3 regions of the Micromonospora sp. NPDC003944 genome follow, and region 1 is predicted to be linked to each of the others. Evidence: riboswitches for the same ligand, from Rfam matches in the RefSeq annotation. Region 1 holds a riboswitch; each other region holds the start of a gene.
What was found. Region 1 has a riboswitch for cyclic di-AMP ahead of ACWER9_RS22045 (coiled-coil domain-containing protein). Riboswitches for the same ligand answer to the same signal wherever they lie in the genome.
Positions count from the first base shown of each region.

Region 2: another riboswitch for cyclic di-AMP. It lies ahead of ACWER9_RS02415 (coiled-coil domain-containing protein); the one in region 1 lies ahead of ACWER9_RS22045 (coiled-coil domain-containing protein).
Region 3: another riboswitch for cyclic di-AMP. It lies ahead of ACWER9_RS05270 (NlpC/P60 family protein); the one in region 1 lies ahead of ACWER9_RS22045 (coiled-coil domain-containing protein).

Region 1 covers NZ_JBSGIV010000046.1:54,240-57,608, reverse strand. Annotated here, with positions in the region: gene ACWER9_RS22050 (DUF2269 domain-containing protein) at 1-434, opposite strand, end outside; gene ACWER9_RS22045 (coiled-coil domain-containing protein) at 573-1,637, opposite strand; cyclic di-AMP (ydaO/yuaA leader) riboswitch at 1,643-1,774, opposite strand; gene ACWER9_RS22040 (cation diffusion facilitator family transporter) at 1,907-2,824, opposite strand; gene ACWER9_RS22035 (HelD family protein) at 2,931-3,369, opposite strand, start outside.
Region 2 covers NZ_JBSGIV010000003.1:65,849-69,217, reverse strand. Annotated here, with positions in the region: gene ACWER9_RS02420 (YibE/F family protein) at 46-1,434, shown strand; cyclic di-AMP (ydaO/yuaA leader) riboswitch at 1,601-1,731, shown strand; gene ACWER9_RS02415 (coiled-coil domain-containing protein) at 1,736-2,755, shown strand; gene ACWER9_RS02410 (carbonic anhydrase) at 2,812-3,369, opposite strand, start outside.
Region 3 covers NZ_JBSGIV010000007.1:68,685-72,053, forward strand. Annotated here, with positions in the region: gene ACWER9_RS05260 (pyridoxamine 5'-phosphate oxidase family protein) at 1-25, opposite strand, end outside; gene dcd (dCTP deaminase) at 122-700, shown strand; gene ACWER9_RS05270 (NlpC/P60 family protein) at 761-1,801, opposite strand; cyclic di-AMP (ydaO/yuaA leader) riboswitch at 1,815-1,950, opposite strand; gene ACWER9_RS05275 (N-acetylmuramoyl-L-alanine amidase) at 2,185-3,369, shown strand, end outside.

The sequences.
Region 1 (3,369 bases):
GTGGACAGCACGGTTGCGATGATCATCAGGCTGGTCGACACCGCCGGCGCGATGACCAGGTCTGCGCGGTCGTGTGCGGGCAGGGCGGCGCCGACCGCTCCGGCGTGGCGCAGGTTCGGGGTGAGCAGGAACAGCACGAGGCCGACCATCACGGTGGTGAGCACGAGCTTCACCAGCACCCAGCGGTGGCGCAGCAGGCCCCACGGGGTGAGCAGCGAGCTGGCGACTCCGATCAGCCAGACCAGGACGCTCAGCGGTGCGAACAGCACCGTGCCGACCAGGGCCGTGACCGGGTAGACCACCGCCGGGTCGGCGCCCCGCTGCACGGCGATGCCGAGGGTGAGCAGCACCAGGTCGGTGCCCAGCCAGCCGAGCGAGGTGACGAGGTGCAGGGTGAGCAGCGCCTTGCGGGTGGTGGGTCGGATCCGAGGCATACCGCGATGGTGCCCGCCGACCCCGGCCGGTTCGTCCGACGAGAGACGACACCGGGGGTACGCCCGGCGACGTAGTCCGGGCCGGACCCTGGTGATGCCTGTGCGTCACGATGACACACAGGCATCACCAGGGGTAAGTCAGTAGACCGACAGGTGTACGTGGTTGGTGTGGTCGGTGGACGGGGTGCCGTGCGCCCCGCTGTACGACTTCCACCCGCTGCTGGGCAGCCAGATCTGCCTGTACCAGATCACGTAGAGCACGGCGAGCCGGTCGGCGTTGCGGATGAAGTAGGCGGCCAGGTTGTTGCCGTACGTCTTGTCGCCGCCGGTGGCGTTCCCGCCGAAGCCGTTCTTCTGTGCCGCGAAGTCGCAGGCCCGGCCCTTGGGGTGCTCACCGGAGCCGCTGGGGCGGTGGCACGAGACGTACCTGGTGAAGCCCGCGGCCTTGGCCTGGTTGAGCGCGTGCAGGGTGCGCGGGGTGATGCAGCCGTTGGCCGGCGTGGGGTCGTTGACGCTGCACGACTCCGAGGGCCAGGAGCCGTCGGAGTTGCGGGGCGCAGGCTTCGCGTTGGCGGTGGAGGTGCCGCGGTTGGAGTCGCTGTCGGAGGCGGTCTGCGGCTTGGGTGCGGTGGCCACGGTCAGCGCCCGTTCGGCCTGTTCCTTGCGCTTGGCCATCACCGCGACCTGCTTGCGCTGTTCGTTGATCTCGCCGTTCAGCGCGACCCGGGTGCGGTTGCCCTTGTCCTTGCTGTCCAGCAGGTCGCGCAGCACCCGGTCCTCGTTGGCGGCCACCGCGTCCAGCGCGGCCGCCCGGTCCATGAAGCCTTCCGGGGTGTTGCTGTTGAGCAGCGCCGACATCGCGCCGAGCCGCCCGGTGCGGTACGCCACCTCGGCGATCTCGCCGACCTTGCCGGTGCGCTGCTCGATCTCGACCTCGGTGGTCTTCAGCTGGGTGGTCAGCTGCTGCTGTCGTTGTATCGAGGTGTCCAGGGCGCGCTTGGCGTCCAGGTAGCCCTTGCTCGCCGCCTCCAGTTGGGCGCGCAACGCAGGGGTGCCGCCCTCCTCGTCGGAGTCGGGTGCGGCGGCCCGCAGGCCGGTCGGGGGAGCGGCCGAGGCGGTGCCGGCCGGGAGCGCGACGCCGAGGGCGAACATCGCGACGATCAGGGCCGCCAGTCGGGCGGCGGGTGGTCGTGCTGGTGCCACTGCGCATGTCCTTCCGTCAGCCGCCGACCGGGTTAGCTGACGGGTTCGGGACGGAAGATCCCTACCGCTGACGCGGATGCACCCCAGGAACATGGTTCCCCGGTTCGCCCAGGTGGGCGATTAGGCGGCGACCACCACCGGCGCCGGGAGGGCGCCGCCTGGTGGAGGCCGGGACCGAGCCTACCGGGGCAGGTGGGGCTGCTGCAGCCGATGTGACGGACGGTGCGTGCGTCACCACGGAAAATCAGGGCGCGGTCGTGAAGAGTTCTTCACCATTCGATGGAGCCACACGCGCCGGATGCCGCACCGGGCTCGATCTGCAACGTCGCGTGCTCGATGCGGAAGTCGTCGTGCAGGGCGGTACGCGCCGCGGTGAGCACCGCGCCGACCTCCGCGCCGGGCTCCATCGTCAGGTGTGCGGAGGCCACGTCCATGCCCGAGGTGAGCGTCCAGACGTGCAGGTCGTGCACCTCGACCACGCCGGGGACGGCGGCCAGCCGGTCGTGCACGGCGGTCACCTGGAGGTGCTCCGGGGCGGCCTGCACCAGGATGCGGATGGCGGCGCGGGCCAGCCGCCAGGTGCGCGGCAGGATGAACACGCCGATGGCGACGGCGACCAGTGGGTCTGCCCACCACCAGTCGGTGACCATGATGAGCAGTGCCGCGCCGATGACGCCGACCGAGCCGAGCAGGTCGCCGAGCACCTCCAGGTAGGCGCCCTGGAGGTTGATGCTCTCCCGTGCCCCGGCGCGCAGCAGGGCGAAGGCGGCGATGTTGGCGAGCAGACCGAGCACGGCCACCACGAGCATCGGCCCGGTGATGATCTCGTGTGGGTCGCCGAAGCGGCGGATGGCCTCGATCACCACGTAGATGGCGACACCGGAGAGCAGGACGGCGTTGGCAAGGGCGGCGAGCACCTCGAGTCGGTAGAGCCCGAAGGTGCGCTGCGGGTCGCCGGTGGCCCGCCGGGTCGCCGTGATCGCGGCCAGCGCCATCCCGATGCCGAGCACGTCGGTGAACATGTGCCCGGCGTCGGAGAGCAGGGCGAGCGAGCCGGTGCGCAGGGCCACCACCGCCTCGACCACCATCAGGGTGGCGAGCAGGCCGAACGCCGCCCAGAGCCGACCCCGGTGTTGATGTGCGGCATTGGCGACGGACCCGTGGTGGTGGTCATGACCTGCGCCCACGAGAATCACCTTCCGCCGCCGATCGGGACCCGGTCAAATGTATGTTCACATCGCTATGTGTGCAAGTGTACGTGCCGGGCCTCCCGCCGGCGGCAGTCCGCACACGTCAGCCGGTCGGGTCGATGGTGGTGAGGCGCTGGGTGGCCCGGGAGAGCGCCACGTACAGGGTGCGTACCCCGGCGCCCGGATCCGCCCGGATCTCGCTCGGGGCGACAAGCACGACCCCGTCGTACTCCATGCCCTTGGCCTCCAGGCTGGTCACCACCTGCAACCTCGGCGCGCCGAGCGCGCCGAGCCACCCGGCGACCTCGTCGCGGCGGGGGACCGGCGTGATCACCCCGACCGTGCCCTCCACCTCGGCCAGCAGGCCGGCGGCGGCCTCCACGGTCGCGGTCTCCAACCCCGTCGCGGGCACCACCAGCTCGACCGGCGCGACTCCGGTGGAGCGCACGGCGGTCGGCAGCGGCAGGTCGGGGTAGAGCCGACGGATCTCCGCCGCCGCCACCGCGAAGATCTCCGCCGAGTTGCGGTAGTTCGTGGTGAGC
Region 2 (3,369 bases), on a different contig from region 1:
GGCCCGCTGACCCGTACCCCGCACCGGATCGTTGGGAGTTCCACCTTGGCCGCCGACCACACACACTCCGCTCCGTCCGCCCCACCGAGGGTGCGACGGATCCTCGTCGTGACCGTGGTGCCCCTCTTCGTCGCCACCGTGCTCGCCGCAGCGCTGCTCTGGCCGCGGGGCGAGTCACCGCAGAGCGGTGGCGGCGCGGATGTGCCGCGCTACGCCGGCACGGTCACCCGGGTGGTGAGCGAGCCGTGCCCGCAGACACCGTCGGCCCCCGAGGGCAGCCCTCGGGTCGGCGAGGGGCGGTGTGGCACGGTCGACGTCCGGGTGGACGACGGGCCGGCCGCCGGGCAGGAGGTACGGACGCCGGTGCCCGACGGGCCGGGCGCACCCCGGGTCGAGGTCGGCGACGAGGTCATCCTGGTCGAACTGGCCGACCCGGTCGACCCCACCACGAGCAACTGGAACATCGCCGAGCACCAACGTGGCACACCGATGGTGTGGCTGGCGGTGGTCTTCGCGGCCGCGATCGTCGCGTTCGGTCGCTGGCGAGGTCTCGCCGCGCTCGCCGGCCTGGCCGCCAGCTTCGCAATCCTGCTCACCTTCGTGCTGCCGGGCATCGGCGCCGGCAAGTCACCACTGCTGGTGGCGGTGGTCGGCGCGGCCCTGATCATGTTCGTGGTGCTCTACCTGACGCACGGAATCTCCGCACAGACCTCGGTCGCGGTGCTCGGCACCCTGGGCAGTCTGGTGCTGACCGGCGTGCTCGCCACCATCGCCACGGCCGCGACCCACCTCACCGGCTTCGGCAGCGAGGACGCCACCACCCTGTCGATGTTCCAGGGCGACGTCGACCTGCACGGTCTGCTGCTCGCCGGAATCATCATCGGATCCCTCGGGGTGCTCGACGACGTGACGGTCACCCAGGCCGCCACCGTCACCGAGCTGGCGAACGCCAATCCAGGGCTGTCCCGGCTGCAGCTCTACACGGCCGCCACCCGGGTCGGTCGAGCCCACATCGCCTCCACTGTCAACACCATCGTGCTGGCGTACGCGGGCGCGTCGCTGCCCCTGCTGCTCCTGCTCACCGCCGACTCGCGGCCGATCGGGCAGATCCTCACAAGCGAGTTCCTGGCACAGGAGATCGTCCGCAGCGCGGTCGCCACCCTCGGCCTGATCGCCGCCGTGCCACTGACCACCGGGCTGGCCGCGGTGGTGACCGCCGCCGGGCGCACCGACACCACGCCGTCCACCGACGCCACGCGGCCCACCGACGCTCCCGCCTCGCGACCCCAGCCGGACCGCACCGAGGCACTTGCCGCACTCAGCTCACCGCGAACGGCCGGCTCCGACGAGCCGGACCAGCCGCGGACCGCACCCCCATCCCAGGCCACCGACAGGTGGCCGGAGTCGAACAGGAGCACGGATACGGCATGGTGACACTCCTCAGCGTGACCAGATCGGGCATCCACCCTGAGAACCGCGTCACTGGTCACTCAACGCTATGGCGAAATGACGCATTTGGTCGGCATCCAGGCGTAGCTCACCCGGTCGACTCTCGGGTAACCTCGCTGCCGGTTACCGATGAAGGCGCGAAGCGGCGCCTGCGGTGCCACCGCCCAATCGCCAACCGGCGAGCCGGGGACCCAGGTACCTGGGGTGAATCCGCGTCAGCGGTAGGGGCCACTTCCGCCCCGAACCCGTCAGCTAACCCGGTCGGCGGTCGACGGAAGGGAACATTGTGACGGCACCCCTACGCCGCTGGATGACACCCGTGGTGGCCGTGATCGCCGCACTCACCGTGTTCGCCGGGCCGTTCCCGGCGCACGCCGCCCCGGCGAACCCCACACCGTCCGGGCACGAGGAGGACGGCGAGCCCAAGCTGCTCAACGACGTCATCGAGCAGGCCAACCGCGACTACTCCGCCGCCAAGTCCAAGCTGGACAAGTCCAAGAAGCGGCAGGGCGAGTTGGCCGCGGAGGTCGACCGGGCCAAGGCCGACCTGGACGCGCTGGCCCCGCAGGTCGGGCAGATCGCCGCCCAGGCGTACCGGACCGGCCGGATCGGCGCGGTCGCGATGCTGCTGGAGAGCGACGCCCCCGACTCGTTCGTCCGGCGTGCCGGGATGCTCGACGAGATGAACATGGTCAACGAGAAGAAGCTCTCCGAGGTCAACGAGGTGAGGGCCCGCGCCGAGCAGGCCAAGCTGGCGCTCGACACCGAGGTCCGCGAGCAGCAGAAGCAGACCGCCCTGATGGCGAAGCGGAAGAGCGAGGCCGACAAGGCGCTCTCCCTCGTCGGCGGGAAGGGCTTCACCGGCGGCCTGGTGGACGCCACCTCCAAGGTCGCGAAGATCGGCCCGGGTCGCACGGCCGACGGTGACTGGAAGCCACAGTCGTGCAGCGAGAACGACCCCACCACCTCCGGCTGCGTCACTCCGCGCACGCTGCACGCGTACAAGGAGGTCAAGGCGGCCGGCTTCAACCGGTTCGTCGGCTGCTACCGCCCCGGCGGGCCGTGGGAGCACCCGAAGGGCCGCGCCTGCGACTGGTCGCTCCAGAAGAGCGGCTTCTCCCCGTGGCACAACAACGACACCCGGACGTACGGCAACAACGTCGCCGCGTTCCTCATCCGTAACGCCGACCGGCTCGGTATCTACTACGTGATCTGGAACCGGCAGATCTGGTTCCCGGCCACCGGTTGGAGTTCGTACAGCGGGCCGTCGAACCACACCGACCACGTACACATGTCGCTGCTCTGACCCGCACGATCCCCGTCGAGGGCCGTTCCGCGTGACGCGGAGCGGCCCTCGACGCGTCAGACGGCGGCAGCCGCAGCCGGGTCGGTCGACTCCGGCGATCCGGCCGGGGCGTCCCCGGTCGCGAAGCCGGCCGGCACGGCGGCCACCGGGCGCACCGCTCCGGCGGCCAGCCGGTAGGACACCCCCACCACCGCGCACCGCCCCCGCGCCACCTCGTCGGCAAGCACCGGCGACTGCTCGAGCAGCGTCTCGACGGTCTGTGCGATGTGGATGTCGACGATGCCGTCGATGTCGTCCACGCCCTCGGCCTCGGCCCGGCGCAGGCTGGGCAGCACGGCGTCGACCACCGCGCGCAGGTGGCCACTCGGTGCGGTACCCGTCGCGGCGGACTCCCGGGCGGCCTGCACCGCGCCGCACGAGTCGTGCCCGAGCACCACGACCAGCGGAGTGCCGAGCACGGTCACCGCGTACTCGACGCTGCCGAGCACCTCGGGGCCTGCGGTGTGGCCGGCCGTGCGCACCACGAACAGGTCACCCAGCCCACGGTCAAAGATGATCTCGGCGGCCAACCGCGAGTCGGAGCAGCCGACGATCGCCGCGAACGGGTGTTGCCC
Region 3 (3,369 bases), on a different contig from region 1:
CGGCGAATTCGGACCAGGAAGCCATGTGGGCATTCTATCGAACAAATGTACGAGCAGCGACCTCGACGCGCTGGTCACCGGCACCGAATCCGGCCGCCTAGGGGAAGGCTATGGTTGTCCGATGCTGCTCTCCGACCGCGACCTGGTCTCCGAGATCAAGGCCGGCACGCTGGGCCTGGAGCCGTTCGAGCCAACCCTGGTCCAACCCTCCAGCATCGACGTCCGACTCGACCGGCTGTTCCGGGTCTTCAACAACCACCTCTACACCCACATCGACCCTGCCATGCAGCAGGACGACCTGACGTCTGTGGTCGAGGTCCCCGACGGCGAGCCGTTCGTGCTGCACCCGGGGGAGTTCGTGCTCGCCTCGACGCTCGAGGTCATCTCGCTTGGTGACCAGCTCGCGGGCCGACTGGAGGGCAAGAGCTCGCTGGGCCGACTCGGGCTGCTCACGCACTCCACCGCCGGTTTCATCGACCCGGGCTTCTCCGGTCACGTGACGCTCGAGCTCTCGAACGTGGCGAACCTGCCGATCACCCTGTGGCCGGGCATGAAGATCGGGCAGCTCTGCATCTTCCGGCTCTCCTCGCCGGCCGAGCACCCGTACGGCTCGGTGGTCTACGGCTCGCGCTACCAGGGCCAGCGGGGGCCCACGCCCAGCCGCGCCTGGCAACACTGGCGCACCTGGCCGACCCGCTAGGGCCGGAGACGACGAGGGCCCGCCGCGACGGATCGCGACGGGCCCTTCGGTCACCCGGGGTCAGCCGGGGCGTCCGTAGCTGTGGATCGGGCCGTCGTCGACCTTCTTCATCTTGACCGGTTGACCTGCCTGCGAGGCGTGCACCACCCAGCCGCCGCCGACGTACATGCCGACGTGGTGGATGTCGCTGTAGTAGAAGACCAGATCACCGGGGCGCAGGTCACCCCTGCTGACGTTCTTCGTGACGCGGCTCTGCGCGGCGGCGTTGTGCGGCAACGACACGCCGGCCTTGGCCCAGGCGGCGAGCATCAGCCCCGAGCAGTCGTACGAGTTGGGACCCTCGGCACCCCAGACGTAGGGCTTGCCGATCTGGGCGCAGGCGAACTTGACCGCGGTGCCCGCGCCGCCGCCGGGGTAACTGCCCGGGCAGGGTGCCGGGCGCAGCGGACCGCCACCGCCGCTGCCGTACACCTTGAGGCGCAGCTTCTGTAGGCGGTCGATCTCTTCGTTGATCTGCTTCTTCTTCGCCGCCAACTGCGCTTCGGTGCGGGTCAGTTGGGCCACCATCTCGTCCAGTGGCGCCTTCTGCGCGGCCAGCTGGTCGCGCAGGTCGGCCACCTGGCGTACGTCCTTCTGCTGGTTGTGCGCGAAGCGGTCGAGCATCTCGAGCTGGCCGACCACCTCGCTTGGCGACCGGCTGCCCAGCACCGCGTTGACGGTCGAGACGTTCTCACCCTTGTAGGCGCGTACGGCCAGGGCACTGACCTTGTCCATCGCGGCGTCGACCTGCCGCTCCAGCGGGGTGATCCGGGCGGCCAGCGCGTCGGCCTGCTTGCGCTTCGCGGCGAGGTCGGTGCGGGTGGCGTTGTGCCGTTCGATGATCGGTTCGAGCTTGTTCCAGTCGGCGTCGATCTGGCGCTCGATCTCGGCGACGGACGGGTCGGCGTGGGCCGCCGTGGCACTGCCGGTCAGGACGACGGCGATGCCGGCCAGCGCGGCGAGAGCGGTGGTGAAGCGGGACCAGCGTGGGCGCGGCACGATCGTCGCCGGGCCGGCTGTTGCCGACCGTTCGGACGACGGCCGCGGGGCATGGAGTGCCACCGGGGTTCCGTACTCCTTCTTCCTGACCGCCTACCGGGTTAGCTGACGGGTTCGGGCGGGAAGTCGGCGCCCTACCGCAGTGGCTGCGGATTCACCCCGAGGGACCTGGGTCCCCGGTTCGCTCGGAAACGACTCGGCGGTGTCGGTCCGTTACCGCCCGGGCTGAGCGGAGCTGCTGTCGGGCCGACGAATGACCAGAGTAGAGACGCTTGTTACCGATCCGCAACCCGCGCGCCCGTGACACTCCGTACCGATTGGACGAGGTCACCGAAAGTGCGTGAAGGATTTCTTCCGAATAGTTCGATAGATGGAAAGGTATTGACGCAACCTCCGGGCGGCGCGATGGTGAGCTGACCGCACTCCGCGAGAATCTAGGGGGTTCGATGCACCATCCAACCCTGTCGACCGGCGGGCGAGCGCTGCTCGCCGCCACCGTGGTCGCCGCCGCGACCACGGTGCCGCTCACCGTCGGCCCGGCCGCCGCCGCGCCCACCACCACCCGCCAGCAGCAGTACGTCGCGGCGGCGACCGAGTACGGCGTACCGAGCGTCGTGCTGCTCGGCGTCTCCTACCTGGAGTCGCGCTGGGACACCAATGCCGGCACACCGAGCACCAGTGGCGGCTACGGCCCGATGCACCTGACCGACGCGCGGCACGTGGCCGCCCTACCCGGACGCGGTCACCACGACGCCGGCGCCGAGGACCCCCGCGGCGACGACTCCCGTGCCGCCCGGGTGCCCGCCCCCCGCCCGGCCGAGGCTCCCGCGCCGGCCGCCGCCGCCTTGCAGACCGTGGACGCCGCCGCCGCGCTCACCGGTGCCGCCCCCGAGGCACTGCGCACCGACACGGGCCTCAACATCCGGGGTGGGGCTGCGCTGCTCAGCGCGTACCAGAGGGATCTCGGCGCGCCGGTCGGTGCCGGCACCGACCCGGCGGCCTGGTACGGCGCGGTGGCCCGCTACTCCGGCGCGGACAGCGCCGACGCCGCCGCGGCCTTCGCCGACGAGGTGTTCACCACCATCGGCGCGGGCGAGTCCCGGGTGACCGACGACGGGCAGCGGATCACCCTGCCGGCCCGCGCGGTGCGGCCCGAGCGTTCCTGGTTGGACCGGCTGGGCCTGCGCCGACTGGCCCGCCCGGACGGGGTGGAGTGCCCACGCACCATCTCCTGCGAGTGGATTCCGGCACCCTACGAGGCGTTCGGCGGCGACGGGGACTACGGCAACCACGACCTCTCCGACCGGCCCGCGCGGCAGAAGATCGAGTACATCGTGATCCACGACACCGAGGCGAGTTGGGCGACGACCCTGCAACTCGTCCAGGACCCGACCTACGTGAGCTGGCACTACTCGCTGCGCTCGGTCGACGGGCACATCGCCCAGCACGTCAGGACGAAGGACGTCGGCTGGCACGCCGGCAACTGGTACGTCAACGCGAAGGCGATCGGGCTGGAACACGAGGGCTTCGCGGCGCAGGGCACCTGGTACACCGAGGCGATGTACCGGACCTCGGCGAAGCTGGTACGGCACCTGGCGCTGCGGCTGGGCATTCCACTGGACCGCCAGCAC